Regions from separate parts of the Aeromonas sp. MR16 genome, predicted to be linked through region 1. Evidence: predicted binding sites of a transcription regulator. Region 1 holds the regulator's gene; each other region holds the start of a gene.

Region 1 (7,387 bases):
ATTCCTGAGCATCACTGGTCGGCCAGCCGCACTATCCGCGCGAAGTCAGAGACCAGGGTTTTCATGGCCACGTGGGGCACCTGGCCAGGCTCCATCTGGGGGCGGAACACGGCCGTCAGCTTGCCCTCCGGGCTGATCAGCACGATCGAGGCCGAGTGGTCTACTAGGTAATCCTGGTTCCCGTGATCGACGATGGAGTAGACGAGACCAAGGTTGCGCACGAAGGGGAACAGCTGGTTGTGAGGGCCGGTGGCCGCCTTGAACTCTGGCTGGAAGAAACTGGTGTATTGCTTGAGTCGGGCACTGTCATCGCGCTGGGGATCCGCCGAGATGAAGGCCACCTGACTGCCAGGCGCTATGTGCTGCAGTTCCGGATAGACGGAGCGCAGATCCGCCAGCGTGGTCGGGCAGATGTCCGGGCAATAGGTGTAGCCGAGGAACAGGAAGGTCCAATGCCCGACCAGGTTGGCTGCGGTGAAGGGTTTGCCATCGCCGTCGGTGAGGGTGAAAGGATTGATATCCCGTCCCACCGGATAATAGTCGGCCTGCTCGGGTGGGGAAGGCTGGCTCCAGCTGTATGCAACCATCATGCTGCCGACCAGTAACAGAAACAGCAGGGGATAACGTGGTTTAATCATATAAAACAGAGCCTTGCTAGTCTAATCAGCCGTTGGGCGGGCCCGGTGGAGGTGCATTGTAACCCGGGCCCTCCTATCTCTGGCTACCCCGGAGTCCGGATATCGGGCACAAAGAGGCCCAACAAGGGGTGGTACTGGCCCTCAGTATTCATCGCAGATGGGAAAAAACAGAAGCCCCACATCAGGTGGGGCTCACACACAATGTTGGCTAAGTGGATCAGGGTCGCCGCCGGTGCTGCGCCTGAGGGCGCCGGGCCACGGCGTGCAGCGGAACGACGGGGGCCACCCAGGGTGCATTGGGCAATCCTATGTCGTGGTGGCGGCGAAACAGACGAACCAGGTGGACAATCTTGTCCTTGGGACACCCCAGCCAGATGGTCCAGCCATTCCCCTTGTGATAGACCCAGAGCGCATAAAACCACGTCATCCGACTGCCCTTGATGAACCGGGTGATGGAGGATGCGGGCGCTGCGGCCAGACCCGGATCCCATGGCGAGCTTGAAGCCATACCTGTCCTCCTTGCTCAACAGGCCACGTCAACTAGTGTCCTGCCAGGATGACAGGCAAAACACAGTCACGTACTGACTGAGTCGTTCCAGGTCATGGACTGCGAGCCCCCTGACGACTCTCCCTTCTACCCGACACCGCGTTGGCGGTGCCAGTGATGCATCCCTGCGACCTTATGCTGGCCGGTTCAGGCAACAACCCGGATCATGGCAGATCCCGTGGCCCGGTAACGGCGTACCGTGCCTCATCAAAGGATATATCCGAAATGCCAGCTGTGTGGCGGCACTCTCTTTAGTTGCGCTCTCTTTGCTGCTTTCTGTTGCGACAGAGGATGGCGACGAAAATGGTGGGTATCAGAGCTCGGGGCAAACAGCAGAAACGAAACGGCCTCCCAAAGGAGGCCGTCTATCAGAGCTCATGCCTGCATCTCACATCCAGTCGGCATTGCGGATCACGCCGACCGCCAGTCCCTCTATAGTCAGATGCTGGCTGGCGAGATCCACCTCGATGGGCGCGAGCTCTTCGTTCTCCGGCAGCAGCCACACCTGGCTGCCCTTGCGCTGGAAGCGCTTGACGGTGACATCCTCATCGAGGCGGGCGACCACGACCTGACCGTTGTGCACGTCCTGGGTCTTGTGCACCGCCAGCAGATCCCCATCCATGATGCCGATGTTCTTCATGCTCATTCCCTGTACCCGCAACAGGAAGTCTGCCCGCGGATGGAACAGGGCGGGATCCACCTGGTAGTGGCTCTCGATGTGCTCCTGGGCCAGGATAGGCTCACCGGCGGCCACCTTGCCGATCAGCGGCAAGCCGCTTTCTTCCGGTGCGGCTTCCTCTTCTTCGATCAGCAGACGGATGCCGCGGGAGGTACCGGGCATGATTTCGATGACCCCTTTCTTGGCCAGGGCCTTCAGATGTTCCTCGGCCGCATTGGCCGACTTGAAACCAAGCTTCTGGGCGATCTCGGCACGAGTCGGCGGCATACCGGTCTCGCTCATGTTCGCCTTGATAAGCTCCAGCACTTCAGCCTGGCGGGGAGTAAGGGGTTTCATAGCATGGGCACCTGTCTTTTTATACAGCACACTGGCAGTATATACAGTGCTGTGGCCAAGGCAAGGCGTTGCTGATATTTGTCGTGCCCTTGTCGCACTTCTTTCACAAAATGGCCCATCCTTGATCTGTAGCGCCACTCATCGTACCTCTCGGCGACAAGCCAGCGGTGATTTGTTATGCTCACGCCGCATTTTTTTGGAGAGCAGACACCCATGTCCATCGGACAGAAGATTTCCAGAGCCATTCTGCAATGGCCGGTCAGCGGCTTGGTCAACCACAAGAGCCTGCCGGAAAACCCCATCGCGGAACTGGATCTGGACCCGGCCAGACCCATTGTCTATGCCCTGAAGACCAGCTCGATCACCGATCTGATGACCCTGCAGCAGTGCTGCGAGGATCTCGGTCTGCCCGGCCCCTTCACGCCCCTTGAGCTGAATGGTCAGCTGCTGCCGCGCTACGTCTGCCTGGATCGGCCACCGCCCCTGTTTGGCAAACGCACCAAGCCGCTCCCCTTCCTGCAAGAATTTCATCAGCTGCTGGATCTGCACAAGCAGGATCCGGCGCTGGATATCCAGGTCGTGCCCGTCACCCTGTTCTGGGGCCGCGCCCCGGGTCGCGAAGGCGAAGAGGCCTCCGGCTGGAACATCATCAGCAGTCTGGCGCCGAACCGGCTCAAGAAGGCACTGATCGTTATCCTCAAGGGGCGCGAGAATCTGGTGCGCTTCTCCCCGCCGCTCTCCCTGCGTCATATGGCGGACAAGCACGGCACCGACGAGGCCATCGCCCACAAGCTGGCGCGGGTGGCGCGCATCCACTTCAGCCGTCAGCAGCTGGCCGCCACCGGCCCCAAGCTGCCGAACCGCAACCTGCTGTTCAAGCAGTTGCTGGATTCGAGCGTGATCCAGCAGGCCATCGAAGAAGAGGCCAGACGCGAGGGCATCAGCCTGGAGAAGGCCCAGAAGCGCGCCCACGGCTACATGGACGAGATCGCCTCCAACTTCTCCTTCCGGCTGATCCGCCTCGGCGAGACTTTCCTCGGCTGGCTGTGGAACAAGCTCTACCGCGGCCTGTCGGTCAATGGCGCAGAGCGGGTACGCCAGCTGGCGCAGGAAGGCCACGAGATCGTCTACGTGCCCTGCCATCGCAGCCACATGGACTACCTGCTGCTCTCCTACGTCATCTATCACCAGGGCATGGTGCCGCCCCACATAGCGGCCGGCATCAACCTCAACTTCTGGCCGGCGGGCCCCATCTTCCGCCACGGCGGCGCCTTCTTCATCCGCCGCACCTTCAAGGGCAACCCGCTCTACAGCACCGTATTTCGTGAATACCTGAACCTGCTGTTTGCCAAGGGCTACTCGGTGGAGTTCTTCACCGAAGGGGGTCGCTCGCGCACCGGCCGCCTGCTGCCGCCCAAGACCGGGATGCTGGCGATGACCCTGCAGGCCATGATGCGCGGGCTGGACAGGCCGGTGACCCTGGTGCCCGTCTATCTGGGCTACGAGCACGTGATGGAGGTGAACACCTACCACAACGAGCTCAAGGGCAGCCGCAAGGAGAAAGAGAGCTTCCTGCAGGTGCTCGGCATCCTGCGCAAGTTGCGCAACTATGGCCGTGGCTTCGTCAACTTCGGAGAGCCGCTGACCCTCAACAGCTACCTCGGCGAGCAGGTACCGCACTGGAAGGAGAGCATAGGCAAGGAAGAGCGCCCGGAGTGGATGGCCTCCACCGTCAATCAGCTGGCCGAGCTCTTGATGACCCGGATCAACGATGCCGCCGCCGTCAACGGCCTGACCCTGAGCGCCCTGGCCCTGCTGGCCGCCGAGCGCCATGCCCTGACCCGGGACGAGCTGCAGGCTCAACTCAACACCTATCTGGACCTGCTCAAGCAGGTGCCCTACAGCCCGCAGAGCACCCTGCCGGACGAAGACGCCAAGATCCTGCTGGATCAGGCCATGGAGCTCAACAAGTTCGAGGTGAGCGAGGACAAGCTCGGTCAGATAGTCAGCCTGGACCGCTATCAGGCGATCCTGCTGACCTACTACCGCAACAACATCCTGCACCTGTTCGCCCTGCCCTCCCTGGTGGCAGCCCTGATCGAGCGTTGCGAGGGGATCTCCCGCGGCGAGATCGTCGCCCGCTGCGTCGACATCTATCCGCTGCTCAAGACGGAGCTGTTCCTGCGCTACCAGGAGGACGAACTGCCGGCGCTGGTCGATGCCCTGCTGGCCGAACTGCAACGCCAGCAGCTCATCGAGGAGCGTGAGAGCGGCTACTGGGTCAACCCGGTCAATCAGATGCGCCTGCTGCTGCTGGCGGAGAGCATTCAGGAAACGCTGCAACGCTACGCCATCGTGCTGACCCGGGTGCTGGCCCAGCCCTATATCGAGGCGGAGCAGCTGGAGGCGGATGGCCTGATGATGGCGGAGCGCCTCGGCACCCTGCACGGCATCAACGCCCCCGAGTTCTTCGACCAGAAGCTGTTCAGCACCCTGATCCACTCCTTGCGCAGCGAAGGCTATCTGGATACGGGCTGCAAGCCGGATCTGGGCCGCTTCCAGGCGCTGGCCGACAACATAGTGCCGCTGCTCAGCACCAAGATCCGGCGCACCATCGAAGCGGGCAACCGGACTTGATGCCGTAACGAGGCAACCCTCATAGCCGCCGGCTGACAAGCAATAACTGGAAATAAAAAGGCCGCATCAAGATGCGGCCTTTTTCACAAATGTTGCTCACCCCGGGGTGAGCACGCGGTGGCGCCGCGCTGACTCAAAGGTAGTGACTCGCCACCCCCAGCAACACCAGCGCCCCCACGTAGTTGTTGTTAAGGAACGCCTTGAAGCAGGCTTCTCGCTGCCGCTCCCGGATCAGCCGCTGCTGATAGACGAACAGCGCCCCCGCCCCCAGCAAGCCCCAGTAGTAACCCGAGCCGAGCGCCATCAGCTGGCCCACCAGCAGCAGGATCAGCAGGGTCGCCAGCTGCAGCACGCCGATGATCCGCTTGTCCTGGCGACCGAACAGGATGGCGCTCGATTTCAGACCGAGCTTGAGGTCATCGTCCCTGTCCACCATGGCGTACTGGGTATCGTAGGCGATGGTCCACAGCAGGTTGGCGAGAAACAGCAGCCAGGCCACCGGAGGCAGCGCGTTGGCCTGGGCCGCGTAGGCCATGGGAATGGACCAGGAGAAGGCCATCCCCAGCACCAGCTGCGGTATGGGAATGAAGCGCTTCATGAAGGGGTAGCAGACCGCCAGCAACAGGCCGGCAAACGACAGGCCTATGGTGAGCGGGTTCAGGGTCAGCACCAGGCCGAACGAGATGAGGGCCAGCACGGCGAACAGCACCAGCACCTCGCGCGGCGCGACCTTGCCCATGGGCAGCGGCCGTCCGGCGGTGCGTTTCACGTGACCATCGAAGTTGCGATCCGCATAGTCATTGATGACGCAACCGGCGGAGCGCATCAGGAAGACCCCCACCACGAACACGATCAGGATCCAGGGATCCGGCAGGCCACCGGCCGCCAGCCAGAGTGCCCACAGGGTCGGCCACAGCAGCAGCAGGGTGCCGATGGGCTTGTCGATGCGGGCCAACTGCACATAGGCCAGTCCCCGCTCCTTGGTTAACAATTTCACTCCGGCTCCTTATTCGATGGCAGCGGGTTGGACGATAGCGAGGGCAGGAAGAGTTCGTGGACCAGCAAGGGCCACTGCCCCAGATAGAGACGGGAACGACGTCCCCAGACGATGGCGGCCGGACACCAGGGGTTGGCCAGGATTTCGAAACATGCCAGCAACAGATGATCTCGTTTTGCAGGCTCATGACAGAAGATACGTTCACCCAAAGGCTGTTCACCCAGATCATGTAAACCGCCCCCCTGCAATGCCGCCTCGGCAAACAGGGTCCAGCCCAGGATGGCCGGCCCGCCATCCCCGTGCAGTATCACTTCGCGGCACAGGCCCTGAGGGCACTCGGCCGCCACCAGCGCCTGCTCGTCTGCGCCGAGCGATACAGGGCGATTGCCCAGCAGTTGCACCGACAGCTGGCGATTGTAGCGACGCAGCCGACGAGTCATGGAATCGGCTTCCAGCAGCCAGGGACGCAGCGCCTCTGGGGGCTCGCACTGCTCGGGAGCCCGCCAGGGCGCGAGCTGGATGAGGGGAACAGTCAACTCGGACTTCACAGCTTCACCATCCGGAGATTTCCGTTGTCAGGTTAAAATCCGGTTTATTATCCGTAAATCAATGGAGAATTGTAAGAACATCCGTGCTTGACGGCCCCGATGACAGCATCAAAAATGGGGCACCCGTCGCTGCCGAGCCATCTAGATGAAGATCGCCAATGTTCTGCTGATGTTATCCCTGGGTTGTACCCTGTTGAATACCCACGCCTTCGCCAACGAGGAAGCGGCCGCCGGTCCGGCCTCCGCCGCCGTCCAGCCGGGATTCGCCTATCATGCGCTGGATCCGGACATCATCACCAATTACCTGGGAGATGGCAAAACCCTGGGCTATGTGCGAGTGACGGTAGAACTGATGGCTGAGAATGCCGCCGATCTCAAGCTGCTAGAGCAGCATGACCCCTTGATCCGCGACGCCATCATCCGCCTGATTGGCAGCAAGACCGGCGATCAGATCAAGTCACTGGTGAGCCGGGAAGAGTTGCGCAAGGAGTGCGAGAACCGGGTCAATGAGCTGCTGGTGAAGGAGACGGGCAAGAAGGCGGTACGCGAGCTCATCTTCACCAAGTATCTCTACCAGTAAAGCGGAATGAGCGCAGTGCCGACAGCGCACCCGGCTCATCTGATTTACCCCATTCGTTGTCGAGGGAGTCATCATCATGGGCCACAAGACGCTGTGTGAATGGCGCCGTAATGAGATCCCCTTCGAGCTCAAGGCGCTGCGCAAGATAGTAAAGAAGCCCAAATTCGTGTGTGGCAAGTGTGCCCGCAGCGCCAACGACAAACAGTATCTGTGCCAGCCGCTGCGGCTGAAGGGGAAGGAGGAGTAGGCCATCTGGTCCTCTCTCCCCGCCTCTGTCATTCCTGAGGAGGCCGGCCCTCTTATTGATCGGTCCAGCCCTGGCGGCCCTGCTCGAACAGGCGACGGGCCTGCACGTCATTGGGGCAGACGCCACGGTACTCCTCCCCGGATCGACCGGCCAGATAGAGGTGTTCGGGGCGACAGTA
Region 2 (7,387 bases), on a different contig from region 1:
GCTCAAAATGGCGCTATCCGGCAGGCGAATAAAGGCCGAGAAGGGGGCCTTGTTGGCCGCGCTGAGGGCGAGATAGGCCGCCCATTCATCCCCCTGATAGGGCGCGCTGAAGCGCTGGGTCAGGTTGATCTGATAACAATCCCCCGCCGCCAGATAGGCCTGGATCCGTGCAAACTTGTCGCCATATTCGGCCCGGCTCATGTTGCTCTGCCAGGGGCCGGTCAGCGAGAACGGCATCTGAGAGGTCGACGGGGAGGCGCTGTGCGCCTCGAGCCAGCGTAACCGACGGGTGAGCCCGGCCTCGTCCCCCCAATGTACCAGTTGCCAGCGGTTGGTGGCGATCTCCCGCAGCAGCGCCCAGTCATAGATCCCCACCGCCATGTCCGGCAACTGGATATCCGCCTCTGCCTGCGTGGGCAGCCGTTCGAAGCGCCGCCCCAGATCGTAGCCAAACAGGCCGAGCGCGCCGCCGATAAAGGGCAGCTCGCTCTGCTCCTGATCCAGCGGCCCCAACAGGGCTTGTTGCGTGCTGGCGAGCAGGCTGAGGGGATCCTCATCCTGATGCTCGGTCGCACCTGCACGCTGAATAAGGGTGCTGGCTCCCCGGGTCTCCAGGGTGGCGAGTGGATCGGCGCTGAGGATGTCGAAGCGGTTATCTGCCCCTTGGGGGCCGGCTGACTCCAGCAACATGGCCCAGGGTTGGTGTTGCAGCCGGGCAAACAGGGCGTGCAGCGATGTTTGTGGATCGAAATGGTGGATATGCAGTCTTGGTTTCATTTTTTGTTACACAGGCAACAGTTTGCACCCAGCTCCCTAGCCGGTACGGGTGCCCAAGCGTATCATGGCGGCCGGCATTTTCAGAAAACACCGTTATAAAAACACGCCGTTGTCTGCCGGCTCTGTGCGCACCCGCCGCCCGCCGAAGGCTCGGCTCATATGGAAGCCCTCGCTCGGCCTGACCGAGACGAGGACCAGTGAGGATGATATGAGCATCATTAAAAAACAGGACTTTATCGATTCCATTGCCGACGCCCTACAATATATCTCTTTCTACCACCCCCTCGATTTCGTCCAGGCCGCCAAGGCCGCCTATGACCGTGAGATCAACCCGGCCGCCAAGGATGCGCTGGCCCAGATCCTGATCAACTCCCGCATGTCCGCCGAGGGTCATCGCCCCCTGTGCCAGGACACCGGCATCGTCACCTGCTTCGTCAAGATTGGTATGAAGGTGCAGTGGGACAGCGACATGACGGTCCAGGAGATGGTGGATGAGGGCACACGCCGCGCCTACACCAACCCGGACAACCCCTTGCGCGCCTCGGTGCTCGCCGATCCGGCCGGCAGTCGCAAGAACACCAAGGACAACGCCCCGGCCGTGGTGCACATCGACATGGTGCAAGGCGACAAGGTGGAGGTGAGCATCGCCGCCAAGGGCGGTGGCTCCGAGAACAAGTCCAAGATGGTGATGCTCAACCCCTCGGACGACGTGGTCGAGTGGGTGCTGAAGACGGTGCCGACCATGGGGGCCGGCTGGTGCCCGCCCGGCATGCTGGGGATCGGCATCGGCGGTACCGCCGAGAAGGCCGCCGTGCTGGCCAAGGAAGCCCTGATGGAGCACATCGACATTCAGGAGCTGATCGCCAGGGGTCCCGAGACCACCGAAGAGAAGCTGCGAGTCGAGCTCTACGACAGGGTCAACAAGCTGGGGATAGGCGCCCAGGGCCTGGGCGGCCTCACCACCGTGCTGGACGTGAAGGTGAAGTCTGCCCCGACTCACGCCGCCTCCAAGCCGGTGGTGATGATCCCCAACTGCGCCGCCACCCGTCACGTTCACTTCGAGCTGGACGGCTCTGGTCCGGCCGAGCTGATCCCGCCGAAACTGGAAGACTGGCCGGAGATCACCCGCGAGTCCGGTGGCAACGTGCGCCGTGTCAACGTCGACGGCATCACCAAGGCTGAGCTCGCCAGCTGGAAGAGCGGCGATACGGTGCTGCTCTCCGGCAAGATCCTGACCGGTCGCGACGCGGCCCACAAGCGCATCGCCGACATGCTCAAGAATGGGGAAGGGTTGCCGGAAGGGGTCGACTTCACCAACCGCTTCATCTATTACGTGGGCCCGGTCGATGCGGTCCGTGACGAGGTGGTTGGCCCGGCTGGCCCCACCACCTCCACCCGGATGGACAAATTCACCGACATGATGCTGGGGGAGACCGGCCTCATCGGTATGATTGGCAAGTCGGAGCGCGGTCCCAAGACGGTGCAGAGCATCAAGGAGCACAGGGCCGTCTACCTAATGGCAGTCGGCGGCGCCGCCTACCTGGTGGCCAAGGCCATCAAGAAGGCGCGAGTGGTGGCCTTCGCTGATCTGGGGATGGAGGCCATCTATGAGTTCGAGGTTGAAGACATGCCGGTGACGGTAGCGGTCGACTCCCTTGGCAACAACATCCACGAGACGGGCCCGGCTTACTGGTCGGCCAAGATTGCCGAGCTGGACGTCAAGCTCTCCTGATCCCCATTGTGGGAGCAATCCTGTCTTGATGGCAGAATGACGAAGTAACGCTGTGTTGTCTGGTGACAAGTGCGGCGAAAGAGGCGACCTCAGGGTCGCCTCTTTTTCATGTCTCGTGTTTTGTGTCTGAAAGCTCAGTCGCTATCGATGAAGAGGGGAGGACGTGATCACGGCATCTTCAGAAAGCGCCTCTTCGATACGAGGCAGTGCAACAAATGCAATGCTCAATGATTGAGGTAGATGTCCTGCCCGCCGTAGCAGAGGGGGCCGCTCTGGACAGGGAGAGGCGCATCTTTGGGGTTGAAGAAGCGAGTCAACACGCCGGTGCGTTGGCCCAGGGTATCCAGCTTGAGGCGATCGAGCGCTATCTGCTCGGGTAACCAGGTCAGCACGGCGGCGCAGTGGCCGTTGCCCAGGCTTTGCTCCAGTACCCTCTGCCAGTTTTTGATCTTGGCGCCGTGCACCACCAGTATTCGGGCGGGGTTGATCCCCTGTGCCTGCCACTGCTCGGCCACGGGCAGCCCCGGCGGTGCGATGAGCAGGATCCAGCCGCTATCGCCTTGGCTCAGCCGCCCCAGCTCGCCAAGCAGCGGCGCTTCATCAAGATCACCAGCCAGTCGAGGCTCATGCTCCAGCTTGCCCTGATGGCGGGTGGGCCAAGGATTGATCAGGCCGACAGAGGGAGAGGAGGGGAGGTGACTCAGGGGCTGGCTCATATTAGTATCCTGTATGAATAACCATGCTGTATGTGTATACAGTAGTTCTATCTCATGTCGGTGACAAGTCATTTGTGGTTAAAAATGTGAGCGGATTAACAAGGCGATGAGCTACTTGATTGAATGAAAAGGATATTTTTATCAAAGATGAGGTGGGTGTTTTTTGCACTATGGACAAAGCAAGGGCAGGCGCTCATGGTTATACAGTCTGTATGGGAAGAGGAGAGACCAAGATGGATGTCAGCACCTTGCAACGGCTGGATGCCAATATTCTGCTCGGGATCATCAACGAGAAGCTGCGGCTGGAGTGCGATGGTCTGGAAGAGTTGTTGGCCTACTACGACATGACAGAGGATCAGCTGGCCACGCGTCTGCAGCAGATTGGCTATCACTATGATCCCATGAGCAACCAGTTCAAGGCCCATGGTTAATTCGCTCACGAAGTGTGCCCCAACTGGGGCACCTTCCTTTTATTGCCTGACGGATGCCCCGAACATTGAAACCGGTTTCAGCGCCCGCAGTGCTCGGCGTTATTTTCACGTATTTTCAGACGTGTGCAATCACTGAAAACCTATTCATGAGAATATCTTGGCAATTAATTATTAACTGCATGATTTTTATCTGTATTTTTATTTCATTCAGGTGAATTTAAGGAAAGGGTTTTCATGCTTTAACTGTCATCTTTATGCGTTAAAGTGTGACTCACGTTAACTTTTAAACCAACGGCTTTAGCTAGTATGCCCACGCCGGAACATATTATGAGATAACAACAGCGCCGGTCCCGAATGGGATAACAATTTTTATTTGTAACGAAGGAAAATGGTTTATGGCTACCAAGAAGAAGACAGACCAGGATCTCCAACTGGATAAAGATCAGCTCAAGGCGAGTATCGTGCGTCACCTGCGTTCTACCTTGGGGACAAGCGAACAGAAAGCCTCGCCAGAAGCGTGGTGGAAAGCGACCGCCGCCGCCGTCAACGAACAGGTGTACGAACGCCTGACCCGCACTCAGCAGACGCATTTCAAGAAAGATACCCGTGCCATTCATTATCTCTCTGCCGAGTTCCTGATGGGGCGCCTGACCTCCAATAACCTGCACAACCTCTCCTTGTATAAGACCTGCGAAGAGGCACTGGGTGAACTCGGTCTGGAACTGACCGACCTCTGTGAACAAGAACCCGACATGGCGCTCGGTAACGGTGGCCTGGGCCGCCTGGCCGCCTGCTTCATCGATTCCCTGGCCACCCTGAACTACCCGGCGGTCGGCTACGGCATCCACTACGAACACGGCCTGTTCCGTCAGGAAATCCAGGATGGCCGCCAGATCGAGCGCCCGGATTCCTGGCGTGAATATGGCAACCCCTGGGAGATCTGCCGCCCGGAATCCGTGCAGGAGATCCCGCTCTATGGCTACGTCGAGACGGTGTTCGGCGACAATGGCGGCCTGAAGAAGGTGTGGCACGCCGGTCGCAAGATCAAAGGGGTGCCTTGGGATATCCCCGTGGTGGGCTTCGGTGGCCATACCGTCAACATACTGCGGTTATGGGAATCCCGTGCCTCCGAGTTCTTCGACTGGGATGTGTTCAACGCTGGCGGTTACATCGACTCCCAGGCGGAAAAAGCCCAGGCCGAGACCATCTCCAAGGTGCTCTACCCGAACGATGACACCGATGCGGGCAAAGAGCTGCGCCTGATCCAGCAGTACTTCTTCTGTGCCTGCTCCATCAAGGACATCATGCGCCGCTACAAGCGCGCCCATGGCAGCGACTTCACCAACTTCGCCGCCCAGATCGCCATCCAGCTCAACGATACCCACCCGACAGTGGCCATCCCCGAGCTGATGCGGGTGCTGGTGGATGAAGAGGATCTGACCTGGGACGCCGCCTGGTCCATCTGCTATCGAGTGTTCTCCTACACCAACCACACCCTGCTGCCAGAGGCGCTGGAGAAGTGGTCGGTCAGCCTGTTTGAGAAGGTGCTGCCCCGTCACCTCGAAATCATTTATGAGATCAATGCCCAGTTCCTGAACAAGCTGGTCGAGCCCAAGTGGCCGGGGGACGATGCCATCAAGGCCAAGCTCTCCATCATTGAGGAAGGTGCTGTGCGCAAGGTGCGCATGGGCAACCTGTGCGTGATCGGTTCCTCCAAGGTCAACGGCGTGGCCGAAATCCACTCCAAGCTGGTGAAAGAGGATCTGTTCCCCGAGTTCGCCGCGCTCTGGCCGGAAAAGATGTGCAACGTCACCAACGGCGTGACCCCACGCCGCTGGCTGCTGGCCTGCAACCCCGAGCTCGCCGAGCTCTACAACGAAGTGGTGGGCAAGGAGTGGCCGTTGCAGCTGGACAAGCTGCGCGCCGTCACCCAGTTTGCCGACGACGAGGCGTTCCAGCAGCAGTTCATGCGCATCAAGCGTCACAACAAGGAGAAGCTGGTCAAGGTGATCAAGGCCGAGACCGGAGTCGATGTCAGCGCCGAAGCCATCTTCGACATCCAGATCAAACGCCTGCACGAGTACAAGCGCCAGCAGCTGAACCTCATCCACATCATGGCGCTCTACCGCCGCTTGTTGGCAAACCCGGACTACGACATGCACCCGCGGGTGTTCATCTTCGGCTCCAAGGCGGCGCCCGGTTACCGCCTGGCCAAAGACATCATCTACGCCATCAACAAGCTGGCCGAGCGGGTCAACAATGACGCCCGCATCCAGGGCAAGCTGAAGGTGGTGTTCATGCCGAACTACCGCGTGAGCCTGGCCGAGAAGCTGATCCCGGCGGCCGATGTCTCCGAGCAGATCTCCACCGCCGGTTACGAGGCGTCCGGTACCGGCAACATGAAGATGGCACTGAACGGCGCCATCACCATAGGGACGCTGGATGGGGCCAACATCGAGATCGCGGAAGAGGCGGGCGCAGAGAACTGCGCCATCTTCGGTCTGAACGTGGACGAGGTGAAAGCGTTGAAGACGCGGGGCTACAACCCCTATGACTTCTACTATGCCAACTCCGAGCTCAAGGCGGTGCTGGACTGGTTCGATACTGACTACTTCACACCGGGTCGTCCGGGCGAGCTCTCCTCCATCAAGCGCTCCTTGCTGGAAGGGGGCGATCCTTACCTAACGCTGGCGGACTTTGCCGCCTACTCGGATGCGCACAAGTTGATCGATACCTGGTACCGGGATCCGGCGCTCTGGGCCAAGAAGGCGATCATCAACTCGGCCACCATGGGCAAGTTCAACTCCGACCGCTCCATCCAGGATTATGTGGACAGGATCTGGAGCCTGAAGAGCTGCAACGTGGGCTGATAAACGCTCGATATGAAAGAACCCCGCATCGCGGGGTTTTTTTATGCCATCTAGCCAGCCTGGAGAGCTCAACGCTTGTCGACGATCTCGGTGCCGACCGGCACGCGCTTCCTGCCGGTGATCATGGCCCTGATCAGATCGCCCCGGGTCAGGCGATCGAGGACGATGACCGCCAGCACATGGATGAAGATGGCCATCTGCAGCGCCTTGGCAAAGAACTCGTGCAGTTCTTCCATGAGGTCCTCACCAAACAGCGACTCATATTCTGTCATGATCCCGGTGACGGCGGTCCCCACCAGACAGGTCAATAGCAGCAGTACCATCAAGGCGCCCAGCGGATTGTGGCCGGCATAATAGGGATGTTTCCCCTGCAAGGTGGCCTGCAGGTAGCGGGTGATGCGGGCCGGGGTCGGAAACCACTGGGCAAACCTGGCGTAGTCTGAGCCGACAAATCCCCACAGGATGCGCAGCACCAACAATCCAGTCAAAGCGTACCCGACATAGCGGTGATTGCGCTCCCCCTCTTCCAGGATGAACAGGTTGAGCACGCACAGCAGGACTGTGGCCCAGTGAAACACCCTGATCAGGGGATCCCATACCCTGATGGCCTTGCCGCTTTCCATCGCTTTCTCCATGATTTTTTCCTCATACCGGCTTTCCATGCGCCTGTTGCCGTAGCGCCGTTGCCCGCATCATGGAGGCACTTTCTTAAGGCCGCGTTAATGTCCTGAGCGTGTGGGCAGGAAGGACGCTGGTAGGTGCTTTACCGGGACGGGGACGGCCCGTGGCAAGGGGAGCGAGTGACATGCTAGGGGAAAGAAAAAGCAGAGCCCCGACGATGCGGGGCTCTGGTGTTTCAAC
Region 3 (7,387 bases), on a different contig from region 1:
AGACAGGGAAATCCCATCTCCCCCCGTTTTTATGGCAGGCAATAACTCATGGTCAATCAGAACCTGCATAACAGACCTGGCTGGGTGAACCGGGGGGTAAGCGGGTCGCCGACTGGCGTTGTAAAAGCAGGAGGGAGGCAGATAACTGTCTGCCTCCCTCCATTTTTATGACAGGAAATAGCCTTGGGTCAACCAGAGCCCATACAACAGACTGGGCAAGGCGAGCCAAGGGAAAAACAGGACTCGACCGATGAGACTGCGGGGATGGAACCCCAGTCCGTGCATCACGCCGCAACAGACCGCCCACATCAGCCAGGGCGCGAGCATCAGCCCGTGCCCGCTGGTGTTGGCGGCGATCAGGTTCGACGCCTGCAAGATGGCGACGCCCAGCAGGGCCGCCGCCAGCAACATCAGTCCCTGCCATGGCTGGCGCTCCAGGGGAGCGGCCAGCCGGGCAAGTCCGTCACTTATTTTCATCGATCTGACGATCCAGGTTCTCGGTGTGCTCCAGCCAGAGCGCGTTGATGATCCCAAACGCGCAAGCCAGCAACAAACCCAGGATCCAGGTGAAATACCACATATCAGGGCACCTTCTTAGTAGAGCGATTGTTGGTTGTCTTCGATGTGCTTGTTACTCACCCGGCCAAACATCTTGATGTAGGTCCAGAGGGTATAGGCCAGCACGGTCGGGACGAAGATGGCCGCGACGACCGTCATCACCTTGAGGGTGTTGAAGGAGGCGGTGGCATCCCACATGGTCAGACTCTGTGAGGGTTCCAGGCTGGAGGGCATCACGAACGGGAACATGGAGAAGCCCGCCGTCAGTATGATGCCGGCAATGCCTAAGGAGGAGCACAGGAACGCCAGCCAACCCTTGCCCAGCTTGGCCACCACGGCGGTCAGCAGGCTCATCACCAGACCCAGTACGGGGGCGGCGATCATCCAGGGATAGAGGTTGTAGTTCTGCATCCAGGCACCGGCCTGCACCACCACTTCCTTATGGAGCGGGTTGGTGACAGCGTCGGTGGCCATGTTGCCCACGATCACATAACCGTCCATGCCGCTCACCCAGACACCGGCCAGCGCGAAGCAGACCAGGGTCAGCAGGGAGAAGATCATGGCGGCGGTGCGGGAGCGAGCCAGCACTTCCCCTTCGGTCTTCATCATCAGCCAGGCGGCGCCCTGGGTCACGATCATGAACAGGCTGACCAGACCGGCCAGCAGGCCGAACGGGTTGAGCAGGCCGAAGAAGTTGCCGTGATAGGTCAGCATCAGGAACTGGTTGAAGCTGAACGGTACCCCTTGCAGCAGGTTGCCGAACGCCACCCCGAAGATCACCGGCGGCACTGCGCTGCCGATAAACAGCGCCCAGTCCCAGCTGGTACGCCATTGGGAGCCTTCCATCAGGGAGCGGTATTTGAAGCCGACCGGACGGAAGAACAGGGCCATCAGGGTCAGGATCATGGCGATGTAGAAGCCGGAGAAGGCCGCCGCATAGACCATGGGCCAGGCCGCGAACAGGGCTCCGCCCGCCGTCACCAGCCAGACCTGGTTACCTTCCCAGTGCGGGCCCATGGTGTTGAGCATCACCCGACGCTCAACATCCTTCTTGCCGACGAAGGGAAGCAGGGCACCCACCCCCATATCGAAACCGTCGGTGATGGCGAAGCCAATCAGCAGGACGCCGACCAGCACCCACCAGACCAGACGCAATAATTCGTAATCAAACATGGGATCCTCTCCTTATGCCTTGCTCTGTTCGAAGTGGTACTTGCCCGTTCTCAGACTGCTGGGGCCCAGGCGCGCATACTTGAACATCAGGTACATCTCGATGACGAGCAGCACCGTATAGAACAGGCAGATCCCGATCAGGGAGAACCAGATCTCGGACGCAGGGATATTGGATGCGGAGACCGAGGTCGGCAGCATCTCGGCGATGGTCCAGGGCTGACGACCGTATTCCGCCACGAACCAGCCACACTCGATGGCGATCCAGGGCAGCGGGATCCCCCACAGCAGGCTCTTGAGCAGCCACTTGCGCTCACCGATGCGGTGACGGGTGCTGTCGTAGAAGGCGATGCCGATCAGCAGCAGCATGGCGATGCCACAGGCCACCATGATGCGGAACGCGAAGAACAGCGGGGCCACCTGCGGGATGGAATCATCCACAGCAGACTTGATCTGCTCGTCAGTCGCGTCGGTCACGTTGGGGGTGTAGCGCTTGAGCAGCAGACCGTAGCCCAGATCCTGCTTCACTTCGTCGAAGCGGGCGCGGGTATCGTCGGACTTGTCACCGGATTGCAGCTTGGTCAGCAGGTCGTAGGCGACCATGCCGTTACGCACGCGCAGTTCGTGCTCGCTCTTCAGATCCTTGAGGCCAGTTACCTGGGTATCCAGGGAACGGGTGGCGATGATGCCGAGGGCATAGGGGATCTTGATGGCGTAGTCGGTGCGCATCTCCTCCTGATTCGGGATACCGAACAGGGTGAAGGAGGCCGGCGCCGGCTCGGTGTTCCACTCGGCTTCGATGGCCGCGAGTTTCACCTTCTGCACTTCACCCGTCTCATAACCGGACTCGTCACCCAGCACCAGCACGGAGAGGATGGAGGCCATGCCAAAGGCGGCGGCGATGGCGAAGGAGCGACGGGCGAAGGCCACATCACGATTCTTCAGCAGGTAATAAGAAGATATACCCAGCACGAACATGGCGCCCGTGGTGTAGCCGGCCGCGACCGTGTGGACGAACTTGACCTGAGCAACCGGGTTGAACACCAGATCGGCGAAGCTCACCATCTCCATGCGCATGGATTCGAAGTTGAACTCGGCACCAACCGGGTTCTGCATCCAGCCGTTGGCGACCAGGATCCAGAGCGCGGAGAGGTTGGTCCCGAGCGCCATCAACCAGGTGGCAGCCAGATGCTGGCGCTTGCTGAGGCGATCCCAACCGAAGAAGAACATACCGACGAAGGTGGACTCCAGGAAGAAGGCCATCAGCCCTTCGATGGCCAGCGGAGCCCCGAAGATATCGCCGACATAGTGGGAGTAGTAGGCCCAGTTGGTACCGAACTGGAACTCCATGGTCAGCCCTGTGGTGACCCCGAGGGCGAAGTTGATCCCGAACAACTTGCCCCAGAACTTGGTCATGTCCCGGTAGACAGTGTTGTTGGTCATCACATAGACAGACTCCATGATCGCCAGGATGAAGGCCATCCCCAGCGTCAGGGGTACAAACAGGAAGTGATAAAGGGCCGTCGCGGCAAATTGGAACCGCGATAGGTCTACCACATGCTCAGCAATCATGATGTTTCCTCACCGATTATTGGCACGGCTATTTTAAGTTTTAAGGACAATGCTTCCGTTGGAAGTCCCCGAATGGTCGGTCATAACTCGGTTGATACCGATGACCAGATTCGAATGCCACCACATTAACAACAAGGCAATATACAAGAACAAAAAAAGCTAATGTTTAACATCTGGTAAACATTAGTGGTGATTCTATTCCCGCCTATAATGACCGCTGTTTTATATCACCTTTATTTGATTGAAATCAATGTAAAACCATCACCAATACATGCCTTTTTGGGGCAACTTAAAGATCGATAATCACTAATTATGAGAGCTTGCTCACAAAAAACATCAAGTCATAACTGATTGATTTAAATCAATTTTAAATAACATCAGATTAGTTTCAATTCTGTTAAAAAAATAAAACTCTTGAGTATTTACGGCCTCATCAACTCGATATTTACAAAATCGCACAGGCCACCCTTCTTTCAATTTAAAACCAACAAAAACACATGTTTATGCTTGACGACGCCCAAAAACATTAATTACTTAATCTAATCTGAAACGCATAGAATTTCTTGTTTGTCCGGCCTGGGAAGAGCTCCTACAATGCGCCTCGCAGTGAGGGCATACCTCTGGATACAGGCCGGTCAATCTGGGTTCCCGGTACGTATTCGATGAACATTTCGAACCTGTTTGTTGGGATTAATGATGAAAAAGTTTGTTGCCAAGACCATACGTTACTACAAGCTTTCGTTCGTTCAGCTCTATCAAATGAACCGACTCTGAGGCCTCGCGACGGCTCCTTTGTTTTTTTCCCGGCCTGTCTCCAGACGCGCTCACTGTCTGTGAACATCCATCCTGAATTGTCTTTGCCCACCGCCTGTGCCGTGGGCTTTTTTTTGTCAGAATAGTAAAAAACCGCCCCTGGAGGCGGTTTTTGTTCAATCAGCTGTGTTTATCCTTCTTCCGGCCGTTGCAGGCCGAAGTGGGCATAGGCTCTGGGGGTCGCCAACCGCCCTCTGGGAGTGCGCTGCAAATAGCCCTGCTGGATGAGATAAGGCTCCAGCACATCCTCTATGGTGTCTTTCTCTTCCCCTATGGCCGCCGCCAGGTTGTCGAGGCCAACGGGGCCACCCATAAACTTGTCGATGACAGCCAACAATAGCTTGCGGTCCATGAAGTCGAACCCTTCGTTGTCCACGTCCAGCATGTCCATGGCACGAGCCGCTATGGATCCGTCTATCCGGCCATCGGACTTCACCTGGGCGAAATCCCGCACCCGTCTTAACAAGCGGTTAGCAATACGCGGCGTGCCACGGGAGCGGCGGGCCACTTCCAGTGCCCCATCCCCCGACATCTCGAGTCCGAGGCAGCGGGCGCTGCGCGCGACTATGTCGGTGAGATCCTTGACGTTGTAGAACTCCAACCGCTGGACGATACCGAAACGGTCCCGCAGCGGGCTGGTCAGGGAGCCGGCCCGGGTGGTGGCGCCGATCAGGGTGAAGGGAGGCAGATCCAGCTTGATGGAGCGGGCGGCCGGGCCCTCCCCTATCATGATGTCGAGCTGGTAGTCCTCCATGGCCGGATAGAGCACCTCCTCCACCACGGGGCTGAGACGGTGGATCTCGTCGATGAACAGCACATCGTTCGGCTCGAGGTTGGTGAGCAGCGCCGCCAAGTCCCCGGCCTTCTCCAGCACCGGGCCCGAGGTGGTCTTGATATTGACCCCCATCTCGTTGGCCACGATATTGGCGAGCGTGGTCTTGCCAAGGCCGGGCGGGCCGAAGATCAGCAAATGATCGAGCGCTTCCCCGCGCTGGCGCGCCGCCTCGATGAAGATCTCCATCTGGGCGCAGACGGGATCCTGACCGGTGTAATCCGCCAGCTTCCTGGGACGGATGGCCCGATCGATGACCTCATCTTCACGCCCCCCGCCGATGGCGGTGGCCGAGATAAGACGATCCGCTTCAATCATGCATAACCCCACGCACACCGAAGATCGAGACAGGGCGAGCTGCTTGATTCATGTTCATCCTCACACCAGGCTACGCAGGGATTCACGGATGATCGACTCAACCGACATCCCATCCTTGGCCACCTTGCTAACGATCTGGCTCGCCTGCTGCGGCTTGTAGCCGAGTGCCACCAGGGCACTGGCTGCCTCTTCGCTCGCATCGGGGGCGCGCAGCTGGCTCTCCTGGGCGGGCAAGCTGATGGCGGCGGGGGAGAAGAGATCGTGGCTGACCCAGCCCTTGAGACGGTCTTTCATCTCTACCACCAGTCGCTCGGCGGTCTTCTTGCCCACGCCGGGCAATTTCACCAGGGAGCTTATCTCCTCGCGCTCGACGCTCAGCACGAACTGGGTGGCCGTCATGCCGGAGAGAATGGCCAGCGCCAGCTTGGGGCCGACCCCGTTGGTCTTGATCAGCTCGCGAAACAGCGCCCGCTCCTGCTTGTGATTGAAGCCATAGAGCAGCTGGGCGTCTTCACGCACCACGAAGTGGGTGTGAAGGGTCGCTTCCTTGCCAAGCTCGGGCAGATCGTAGAAGCAGCTCATGGGCATCTGCACCTCATAGCCCAGGCCCCCGACCTCGATCAACACCTCAGGGGGATTCTTCTCAATCACAACGCCTCTCAAGCGACCAATCATGTTCTCTTCCTCGCCACGCAGACTCTTTCAAATTGGGTCATAGCATAAAGAATAACTGGATAAGTATCCAGCATAGGGCGGCAGGCCCATGGTATCCCCGCCCCGCGCGATCGGCTTCCTCCCCGGCTTATTCCCAATCGGGAGGAAAATCCCCCTGATCCGCCCCTGCCCGGCAACCCCAAGGCGGATCCGGTTCAACCATCATCTTTAATTCATTTAAATTCAAAGCATTACAAAAAACATCGTCAATTGGACCTGACTATATACCTCTGGCTGACTAGTCTGAATCCGCCAAAGAGATCTGAATGAGGCTCAATGGTTTTCCTTCACCTTTGTCACGCGCAGCACAGCGCAAGGAGAGCAAGATGGCTAATGGACAAATCAGTTTTTGGGAAGGCAATGGCGCCACTCAGGATCAAGTCGGCAATACCCTCAGCGGTGGTGCGAGTTACAACATCAACTGCAAGAGCGGAGACCATGGCTTTAGCAACGATGAAGCCCGCTCCCTGAAGCTGGAGGGTCTTCCTGGCATCACCCTGATCAAGGTCTATGACAGCCCTTCAGCCAGTACCGACGATGACTGGGCCCAGATCCTGGTCAAGGGCCCCATTGCCGACTCCGTCATCGTCAGCAGTTTCAACAGCAGCGCCAATCTGGACGGTGGCAACGTGGTCGTTACCAGCCATTACCATAATGGCCTGGATGGCAAGGTATCGAAGATCATGATCGACTACCTTGGCTAAGTCAGGTCCCCTCCTCTGAACAGGGCGGCCTGCCCCCAGGCCGCCCTGTTGTTATTCTGCCTTTTTCTTTCATCACCTGCTCACAAGCACAGGCCGTTACTCACGAATAGCGCGTATTCGTTCTCTATCGCGAACAGATAATCGCATTAGGGCAGTGACCCATGTTAAAATTCCGCCCTTGAATTTATCCAGGGCCAGGCGGCCCGTCCCACGTTTAAGGTCCATCGCGATGCGTACCAGCCAATATCTGCTTTCCACTCTCAAGGAAACCCCCTCCGACGCGGAAGTCGTCAGCCATCAGCTGATGCTGCGCGCCGGCATGATCCGCAAACTGGCCTCCGGCATGTATGCTTGGCTGCCGTCCGGCCTGCGGGTACTGAAGAAGATCGAGAACATTGTTCGCGAAGAGATGAACAATGCTGGTGCCATCGAAGTCTCCATGCCGGTGGTGCAACCGGCCGAGCTGTGGCAGGAGTCCGGCCGCTGGGACGACTACGGCCCCGAGCTGTGCCGTCTGACCGACCGCCACAACCGTCCCTTCGTGCTGGGCCCGACCCACGAAGAGGTGATCACCTCCCTGATCCGTTACGAGGTGAACAGCTACAAGCAGCTGCCCCTCAACCTCTACCAGATCCAGACCAAGTTCCGCGACGAGGTCCGTCCCCGTTTCGGCGTGATGCGCGGTCGCGAGTTCCTGATGAAGGAT
Region 4 (7,387 bases), on a different contig from region 1:
CTGGTGACCGCCGGTGACGTGACAATCAGCATCAACGGCGACCCGGCCAAGGCTGTCACCAGCCCGGCGGGTGGCAAGCTGCTCGGCGTGTTGGCCGGCAGCGGTATCTTCGTCTCCTCCGCCTGTGGCGGCGGTGGCTCCTGTGGTCAGTGCAAGGTGCGGGTGAAGGCCGGCGGCGGCGATATTCTGCCGACCGAGCTCGATCACATCAGCAAGGGCGAGGCCCGTCACGGCGAGCGTCTGGCCTGTCAGGTCACTGTGCGTGGCGACATGGACATCGAGCTGCCGGAAGAGATCTTCGGGGTGAAGAAGTGGGACTGTACCGTCATCTCCAATGACAACAAGGCCACCTTCATCAAGGAACTCAAGCTGCAGATCCCGGACGGCGAGAGCGTGCCGTTCCGCGCCGGTGGTTATATCCAGATCGAAGCCCCTGCACATCATGTGCACTACAAAAACTTCGATATTCCAGAGGAATATCGCGGGGATTGGGATCGCTTCAAGATCTTCGAACTGGAGTCCAAGGTAGACGAGCCGATCATTCGTGCTTACTCCATGGCCAACTATCCGGAAGAGTTCGGCATCATCATGCTGAACGTGCGGATCGCGACCCCACCGCCCAGCAACTGGACCGCCCCTCCCGGTCAGATGTCTTCCTACATCTTCAACCTCAAGGCGGGTGACAAGGTGACCATCTCCGGTCCCTTCGGCGAGTTCTTCGCCAAGGACACCGACGCCGAGATGGTGTTCGTCGGCGGTGGTGCAGGCATGGCGCCGATGCGCTCCCACATCTTCGATCAGCTGCGTCGCCTGAAGACCAAGCGCAAGATGAGCTTCTGGTACGGTGCCCGTTCCAAGCGCGAGATGTTCTACGTCGAAGACTTCGATATGCTGGCCGCCGAGAACGACAACTTCCAGTGGCACGTCGCCCTGTCCGATCCGCAACCGGAAGACAACTGGGATGGCTACACCGGCTTCATCCACAACGTGTTGTTCGAGAACTATCTCAAGAACCACGAGGCGCCGGAAGATTGCGAGTTCTACATGTGTGGACCTCCCGTCATGAACGCTGCCGTCATTAACATGCTGAAAAACCTCGGTGTTGAAGACGAAAATATCCTCCTGGATGACTTTGGTGGTTAATCCATGCACAGTGTTGTAAAGACTTGGCTAGCCTTCGGGCTAGCTTTTTTCATGACGGCTTGTGGTCAGGAAGCGGTTAAAGCCAACCCCGAGACGCACATCACCGGCAGCACCATGGGCACCTACTACTCCATCAAGGTGGCGGACGGTGCCGCCCCGGATGCGGCCAAGCTGCAGGCCGAGATCGATGTGCTGCTGGAGCGGGTCAACGATCAGATGTCGACCTACCGACCGGACTCCGAGCTGTCGCGCTTCAACCAGCACAAGGGGCCGACCCCTGTGGTGGTCTCCCGCGACACCGCGCGGGTGGTGACCGAGGCCATTCACATCGGCCGCGAGAGCCGCGGTGCGCTGGACGTGACCGTGGGTCCCCTGGTCAATCTGTGGGGCTTCGGGCCGGATGCCAAGCCGACCAAGGTGCCGTCCGATGAGTTGATCAGCCAGACTCGCCAGAAGACCGGGCTCGGCAACCTGCACGTCCTGACCTCCGCCGACGCGGACACCCTGCAAAAAGACATCCCGGATCTCTACGTGGATCTCTCCGCCATCGCCAAGGGCTTCGGGGTGGACAAGGTGGCCGAGTACCTGGAATCCCTGGGGTCGCGCAACTACCTGGTGGAGATCGGCGGTGAGCTGCGCATCAGTGGCGTCAACGGGAAGGGCCACCCCTGGCGCGTCGCCATCGAGAAGCCGACCGCCAACGCCGGCTCGGTGCAAGAGGTGATCCTGCCGGGGGCCAATGGCGTAGCCACCTCGGGTGAGTATCGCAACTACTACGAGATGGATGGCAAGCGCTTCTCCCACACCATAGATCCGGTGACGGGCAAGCCTATCCAGCATCGTATGGTATCGGTGACCGTGATCCATCCCTCCTGCATGACCGCAGACGGCTTGGCGACCGTGTTCATGGTGATGGGGCCCGAGAAGAGCCTGGCCTATGCCAAGGAGCGGGGCATCGCGATCTTCACCATCACCAAGACGGACGAGGGATTCGAGGAAGCCTACTCGGATGCCTTCAAACCCTATTTAGTGAAAAAGTAAGGGGTCATGACATGCAGATTTTTCTGATTACCTTCGGGGTATTTCTGGCGGTGGTGGTGGCCATGGCCATTGGTTACATCTTCCAGAAGAAGACCATCTCCGGCTCCTGTGGCGGCCTGGGCACCATCGGGATCGAAAAGGAGTGTGATTGCCCTGAGCCCTGCGACAACCGCAAGAAGAAGATGGCCAAGGCCGAGGCCCGTCGCAAGATGCTGACCGAGAACCGCATCATCTGACTCTGCGCTGGTCACGGATGCCTGATGCAAGCGAGCCGACCCATGTGTTGAATCAAGGGTCGGCTCGCTTTTTTATGGCCTCAGTAGTCGTATTGCTGGCAGGACTTCTTGCGAAATTCGACCTTCCAGCGCGCCAGCTCCTCCTTGGTATTCAGCTCGTCCCCTTTCTTGATGGCTTTCTCCAGCACCTCGATGCGCTTGAACAGCCAGCTGCATTCGGCGGTCGGATGATCCTTGGCCATGCCGAGCAGCGGTAGCAGGCAGAGCCCCAGCCAGATTGCCTTCATCTCTCTCCTCCTTGAGTCTCATAGTGACGGTGCCTTAGGAGTCTATGTGCAAGCCACACCCGCCGTGACTGGCAGAAATAGCAGGGCTGGGGTAGCATGGGGCAGGTAACTGTTCATATATACAGTGATATGCGCAAGATCATTCACATCGACATGGACTGCTTCTTCGCCGCGGTGGAGATGCGGGACAACCCGGCCCTGCGGGAGGTGCCGCTGGCCATCGGCGGTTCCTCGGACAGGCGCGGCGTCATCTCCACCTGCAACTACGTGGCGCGCCGCTTCGGGGTACGCTCCGCCATGCCGAGTGCCCTGGCCATGAAGCTCTGCCCGCCGCTGGTACTCATCCCCGGCCGGATGGCCGTCTACAAGGAGGTCTCACGCCAGCTGCGCGCCATCTTCCTGCGCTACACGGAGCTGGTGGAGCCGCTCTCCCTCGATGAGGCCTACCTCGACGTCACCGACAGCCCCCATTGCGGCGGCAGTGCCACTCTGATGGCGGCCGAGATCCGCGCCGCCATCGTCAGCGAGCTGGGGCTGACCGCCTCGGCCGGGGTGGCACCGAACAAGTTTCTGGCCAAGCTCGCCTCCGAACAGCGCAAGCCCGACGGCCTGTTCGTGATAACGCCGGGCGAGGTGGATGAGTTCGTGCGCCAACTGCCCCTCGGCAAGCTGCCCGGCATCGGCCGCAAGACCGCAGAGCGGCTGGAGTCCCAGGGGCTCTATTCCTGCGAGGATGCCAGGGCCATCAGCCGCGAAGAGTTGATCGCCCGCTTCGGCAAGCTGGGGGAGATGCTGACCGGACGTATCTGGGGACATGATGAGCAGCCGGTCCAGGCCGAGCGGGTGCGCAAGACTGTCGGGGTGGAGACCACGCTCGCCAGCGATGTGCTGGATGAAGATGCCTGCTGGCGGGTGCTGAGCCAGCTCATCCCGGAGCTGGAGTTGCGCTTCGCCCGGGCCTGTCCCGCCGAGGCGCTGATGGGGCAGGGGATCAAGCTGAAGTTTGCCGATTTTCAGCAGACCACCGTCTATCGACGGGGTGGCTATCAGGCCGGGTTGTTCCACGATCTGCTGCACGAGGGGTTACAACGGGCTCAAGGAAAACCCATTCGCCTGTTGGGTCTGGTGGTGGGCCTGCCCGGTGCCGGGGAAATCAACCAACTTAGTCTGGATCTCAGCTGATTTAGTTAAGTTTTTGTATCCGAAACCGATACAGATGATCACATCTGTAGACGTTAGGAAATCATGCATGAGTGCTCTCTCTGTTCAGGGACGGATCACCCTGATCGCCGGTTGTTGTCTCTTGGCCAGTGCCGGTGCACTGGTTGCCTCATCCCTCTTCAATGCGGCCCGCATGCAGGAGCAAGTGCGCACCTCCACCACCCTGGAGGCGCAGCACGCGGCAGAAAACTGGATGCAGGCCATGGGCGCCACCCAGGCGGCCAGGGTGACCAGCTACCTCGATGAGGCCTACTTCAGGGTCACCCTGCTGGCCGAGGGCATTCTGTTTCAGCGCAAGAATGCGGCCGACAACTTCGTCCACTCCGAGGCGCTGCGTGGCGCCGTGAACCAGCAGCTGCAGGATGCGGCGGAGTCGTCGGACAATCTGCTCGGGGTCTATGGCATCTTCGAACCGAACCAGCTCGACGGGGAGGACGAAAACTACCAGGGCTCGACGGCGCTCGGGGCCAACGACAAGGGGCGCTTCTCCAGCTACTGGGCCAGGGTCGATGGCAAGGTGACGCTGGAAGTCATGGACGAAGCGACGCTGGCCGACGACAAGCCGGCCGCCAACGGCGGCGCCAAGAACGACTGGTACAAGTGCAGCATTCGCACCGGCGCGCTCTGCCTGCTCGAGCCCTATCTCGACGAGGTCGGCACCCAGGAGGTTCTGATGACCTCGGTCACCGCCCCCCTGCGGGATCAGGGCAAGCTGCTCGGCATGGTCGGGGTCGATATCTCGCTGGCCAGGCTGCAGACCCTGGTGCTGGAGATGGACAAGGCTCTCTACGGCGGGCAAGGCAAGGTGCTGCTGCTCAGCCACGAGGGCCGGGTGGCCGGGGTCGAGGGGTTCAAGATCCCCCTTGGCAACACCCTGGGCCAGCAGGAGCAAGGGCTGGCGGCGGATCTGAATGGCTGGCTCGCGAAAGGGGAGCTGGTCGCCCGCTGGAGCCCCGACGGCGCTTTGCTGCAGACCTTCGTGCCGGTCAGCATGCGCGGCACCGATCACAAGTGGGGCATCTATATCGAGCTGCCCCGCGCCGTGGTGCTCGCCTCCGCCTTGCAGTTGCAGGGGGATCTCGAGGATCAGGCCCAGCGCAGCGTGGTGACGCAGCTGCTCATCGGCGGCGCCATCTCGTTGCTGGGGCTGCTCTGCATCTGGCTGATGGCGCAGCGCATCGTCGCGCCTATCCGTGCCATGGTGGCCCGCCTCAAGGACATCGCCAGCGGTGAGGGGGATCTGACCCAGCGCATCGTTCTGCAGCGGGACGACGAGATCGGCGAGCTGGCCAGGTGGTTCAACAACTTCCTGGACAAGCTGCAGTCCACCATCAGCCAGGTGATCGATACCGTGGCGGGCACCAGAGCCAGCGCCGTGCTGGCGGCGCACGGGGCCGAGCGCACCAGCGCCGGCATGCAGGCCCAATATCAGGAGGTGGACCTGGTGGCGACCGCGTTCGAGGAGCTCAGTGCCACCGCCCTGCAGGTCGCGGGCAACGCCAGCTCGGCGGTGAACGCAGCCAATCAGGCCGACACGGCGGCCCAGGAGGGCAAGTCCGTGGTGGCGGACACGCAAGCGGCCATGTCCCGACTGATGACGGTCATCAGCGATGCCAAGCCGGTGGTGGAGCGCCTGGCCGCCAACAGCGACAACATCAACGACATCCTCGCCGTCATTCAGGGCATCGCCGAGCAGACCAACCTGTTGGCGCTCAATGCGGCCATTGAGGCGGCGCGGGCCGGTGAGCAGGGGCGCGGCTTCGCGGTGGTGGCGGACGAGGTACGCAACCTGGCCGGTCGCACCCAGAATGCCATCGTCGAGATCCAGACCCTGATCGGCCAGCTGCAGTCGGGCACCGAGGCGGTGGTCAAGGCGATCATGACGGGCCACAGTCAGGCCGATGTGACGCTTACCAAAGTGGAGCTGTCGGTCAGCGTGCTGGAGCAGATCATCCATGCGGTGGCCACCATCCACCAGATGAACGAGCAGATCGCCCGGGCGGCCCAGGAGCAGAGCGGGGTGGCGGACGAGATCAACCGCAACGTCAGCAACATCCGCGATGTGAGCCACACCATCAGGGCCGAGGCGGCGACGTCCGCTGAAAACGGGCGCGAGTTGTCGCAGCTGGCGGACAAGCAGCAGCAACTGGTGGGACAGTTCAGGGTGTAGGGATGAGAAAAAAGGCGCCATCCAACCGGAGGCGCCAAACACATTCAGATGACAGACTGGGTTAAATCGGTCCGATTTAGCCCTTTCTTCCCGCAGAGGAAGAAACACAACACCACAATCTTTGCCGGCCCACTCACAAAAATCACATGTAAACCAACATGGAAGAAAAAGTGTGAGCCATATGGCAACGAATTGCGTGGCGAATTATGTTTATTCACTGGTCGGCCCGCAACCGACAATTTATAATGCGCACCATTAGAAAAACTCATCGTCGGCCGATCCCATGTCTCGTCGTTTACCCCCGCTCAATGCACTGAAGGCCTTTGAAGCCGCGGCTCGTCACTTAAGCTTCACCCGGGCTGCGGAAGAGCTGTTCGTGACGCAGGCCGCCATCAGCCACCAGATCAAGGCGCTGGAAGAGTATCTCGGCATCAAGCTGTTTCGCCGCAAGAACCGCTCTCTGCTGTTGACCGAGGAGGGGCAGAGTTACTTCCTCGACATCAAGGACATCTTCGCCTCCATCTCGGAGGCGACCGACAAGCTGCTGGCGCGCAGCGCCAAGGGGGCGCTCACTGTCAGCCTGCAGCCGAGCTTTGCCATTCAGTGGCTGGTGCCCCGGCTGGTGAGGTTCAGCGAGCGTCATCCGGACATAGACGTGCGGATCAAGGCGGTGGATCTGGATGAGGGATCGCTGACCGACGACGTGGACGTGGCCATCTATTACGGCCGCGGCAATTGGCCGGGACTGCGCTGCGACAAGTTGCACACCGAATACCTGATCCCGGTCTGCGCCCCGCTGCTGCTGACGGGCCCCAAGCCGCTGCGCACGCCGGAGGACCTGACTCGTCACACCCTGCTGCACGACACCTCCCGCCGCGACTGGAAGGCCTGGTTCCGCCAGCTCGACATCGATGCGCCGAACGTCAATCAGGGGCCCATCTTCAGCCACTCGACCATGGTGATCCAGGCGGCGATCCACGGCCAGGGCGTCGCGCTCGGCCACAGTGTGCTGGCCCAGCCCGAGATCGAAGCGGGACGGCTCATCTGCCCGTTCGAGCAGGTGCTGGTCAGCAAGAACGCCTTCTATCTGGTGTGCCAGGAGCAGCAGTCCGATCAGGGCAAGATAGTGGCTTTCCGTGACTGGATGCTGGAGCTGGTGGAGCAGGAAGAGGCTCGTCGCCGGGCACGGCTCGCCGATGCATGAGGCCTGAGGGGCGGAAGCGATTGGGTGAGAGAGGACATCATGACTGAGGTGATAAGGGAGGGGGCGAGCGACGCCCCCGCTCGCA

The links. Region 1 encodes LexA, which represses DNA repair genes until DNA is damaged. Its sites were predicted from a motif close to ANCTGTNTNNNNANACAGNT; they were not measured.
Region 2: a site for LexA is predicted at 3,250-3,269, ahead of MM194_RS14725 (DUF4250 domain-containing protein). Genes of this name have one in related genera too.
Region 3: a site for LexA is predicted at 5,992-6,011, ahead of ruvA (Holliday junction branch migration protein RuvA). Genes of this name have one in related genera too.
Region 4: a site for LexA is predicted at 2,815-2,834, ahead of dinB (DNA polymerase IV). Genes of this name have one in related genera too.

What each region holds. Positions count from the first base shown of each region.
Region 1 is NZ_JAKZFK010000036.1:20,654-28,040, reverse strand. It holds gene MM194_RS19180 (SCO family protein) at 12-638, opposite strand; gene MM194_RS19175 (hypothetical protein) at 856-1,146, opposite strand; gene lexA (transcriptional repressor LexA) at 1,574-2,200, opposite strand; gene plsB (glycerol-3-phosphate 1-O-acyltransferase PlsB) at 2,414-4,837, shown strand; gene ubiA (4-hydroxybenzoate octaprenyltransferase) at 4,971-5,834, opposite strand; gene MM194_RS19155 (chorismate lyase) at 5,831-6,382, opposite strand; gene MM194_RS19150 (flagellar basal body-associated protein FliL) at 6,528-6,962, shown strand; gene MM194_RS19145 (hypothetical protein) at 7,039-7,209, shown strand; gene MM194_RS19140 (DUF2799 domain-containing protein) at 7,262-7,387, opposite strand, start outside.
Region 2 is NZ_JAKZFK010000020.1:39,634-47,020, forward strand. It holds gene pabB (aminodeoxychorismate synthase component I) at 1-690, opposite strand, end outside; gene MM194_RS14715 (fumarate hydratase) at 986-2,509, shown strand; gene MM194_RS14720 (cell division inhibitor) at 2,734-3,225, opposite strand; gene MM194_RS14725 (DUF4250 domain-containing protein) at 3,459-3,656, shown strand; gene MM194_RS14730 (glycogen/starch/alpha-glucan phosphorylase) at 4,052-6,526, shown strand; gene MM194_RS14735 (cytochrome b/b6 domain-containing protein) at 6,595-7,161, opposite strand.
Region 3 is NZ_JAKZFK010000030.1:6,617-14,003, forward strand. It holds gene MM194_RS17890 (cyd operon YbgE family protein) at 166-477, opposite strand; gene cydX (cytochrome bd-I oxidase subunit CydX) at 464-580, opposite strand; gene cydB (cytochrome d ubiquinol oxidase subunit II) at 595-1,731, opposite strand; gene cydA (cytochrome ubiquinol oxidase subunit I) at 1,744-3,300, opposite strand; gene ruvB (Holliday junction branch migration DNA helicase RuvB) at 4,244-5,263, opposite strand; gene ruvA (Holliday junction branch migration protein RuvA) at 5,324-5,938, opposite strand; gene MM194_RS17920 (hypothetical protein) at 6,304-6,681, shown strand; gene MM194_RS17925 (proline--tRNA ligase) at 6,911-7,387, shown strand, end outside.
Region 4 is NZ_JAKZFK010000003.1:76,051-83,437, reverse strand. It holds gene nqrF (NADH:ubiquinone reductase (Na(+)-transporting) subunit F) at 1-1,143, shown strand, start outside; gene MM194_RS04335 (FAD:protein FMN transferase) at 1,147-2,184, shown strand; gene nqrM ((Na+)-NQR maturation NqrM) at 2,196-2,420, shown strand; gene MM194_RS04325 (hypothetical protein) at 2,501-2,707, opposite strand; gene dinB (DNA polymerase IV) at 2,837-3,889, shown strand; gene MM194_RS04315 (methyl-accepting chemotaxis protein) at 3,957-6,098, shown strand; gene MM194_RS04310 (transcriptional regulator GcvA) at 6,382-7,302, shown strand; gene MM194_RS04305 (alpha/beta fold hydrolase) at 7,342-7,387, shown strand, end outside.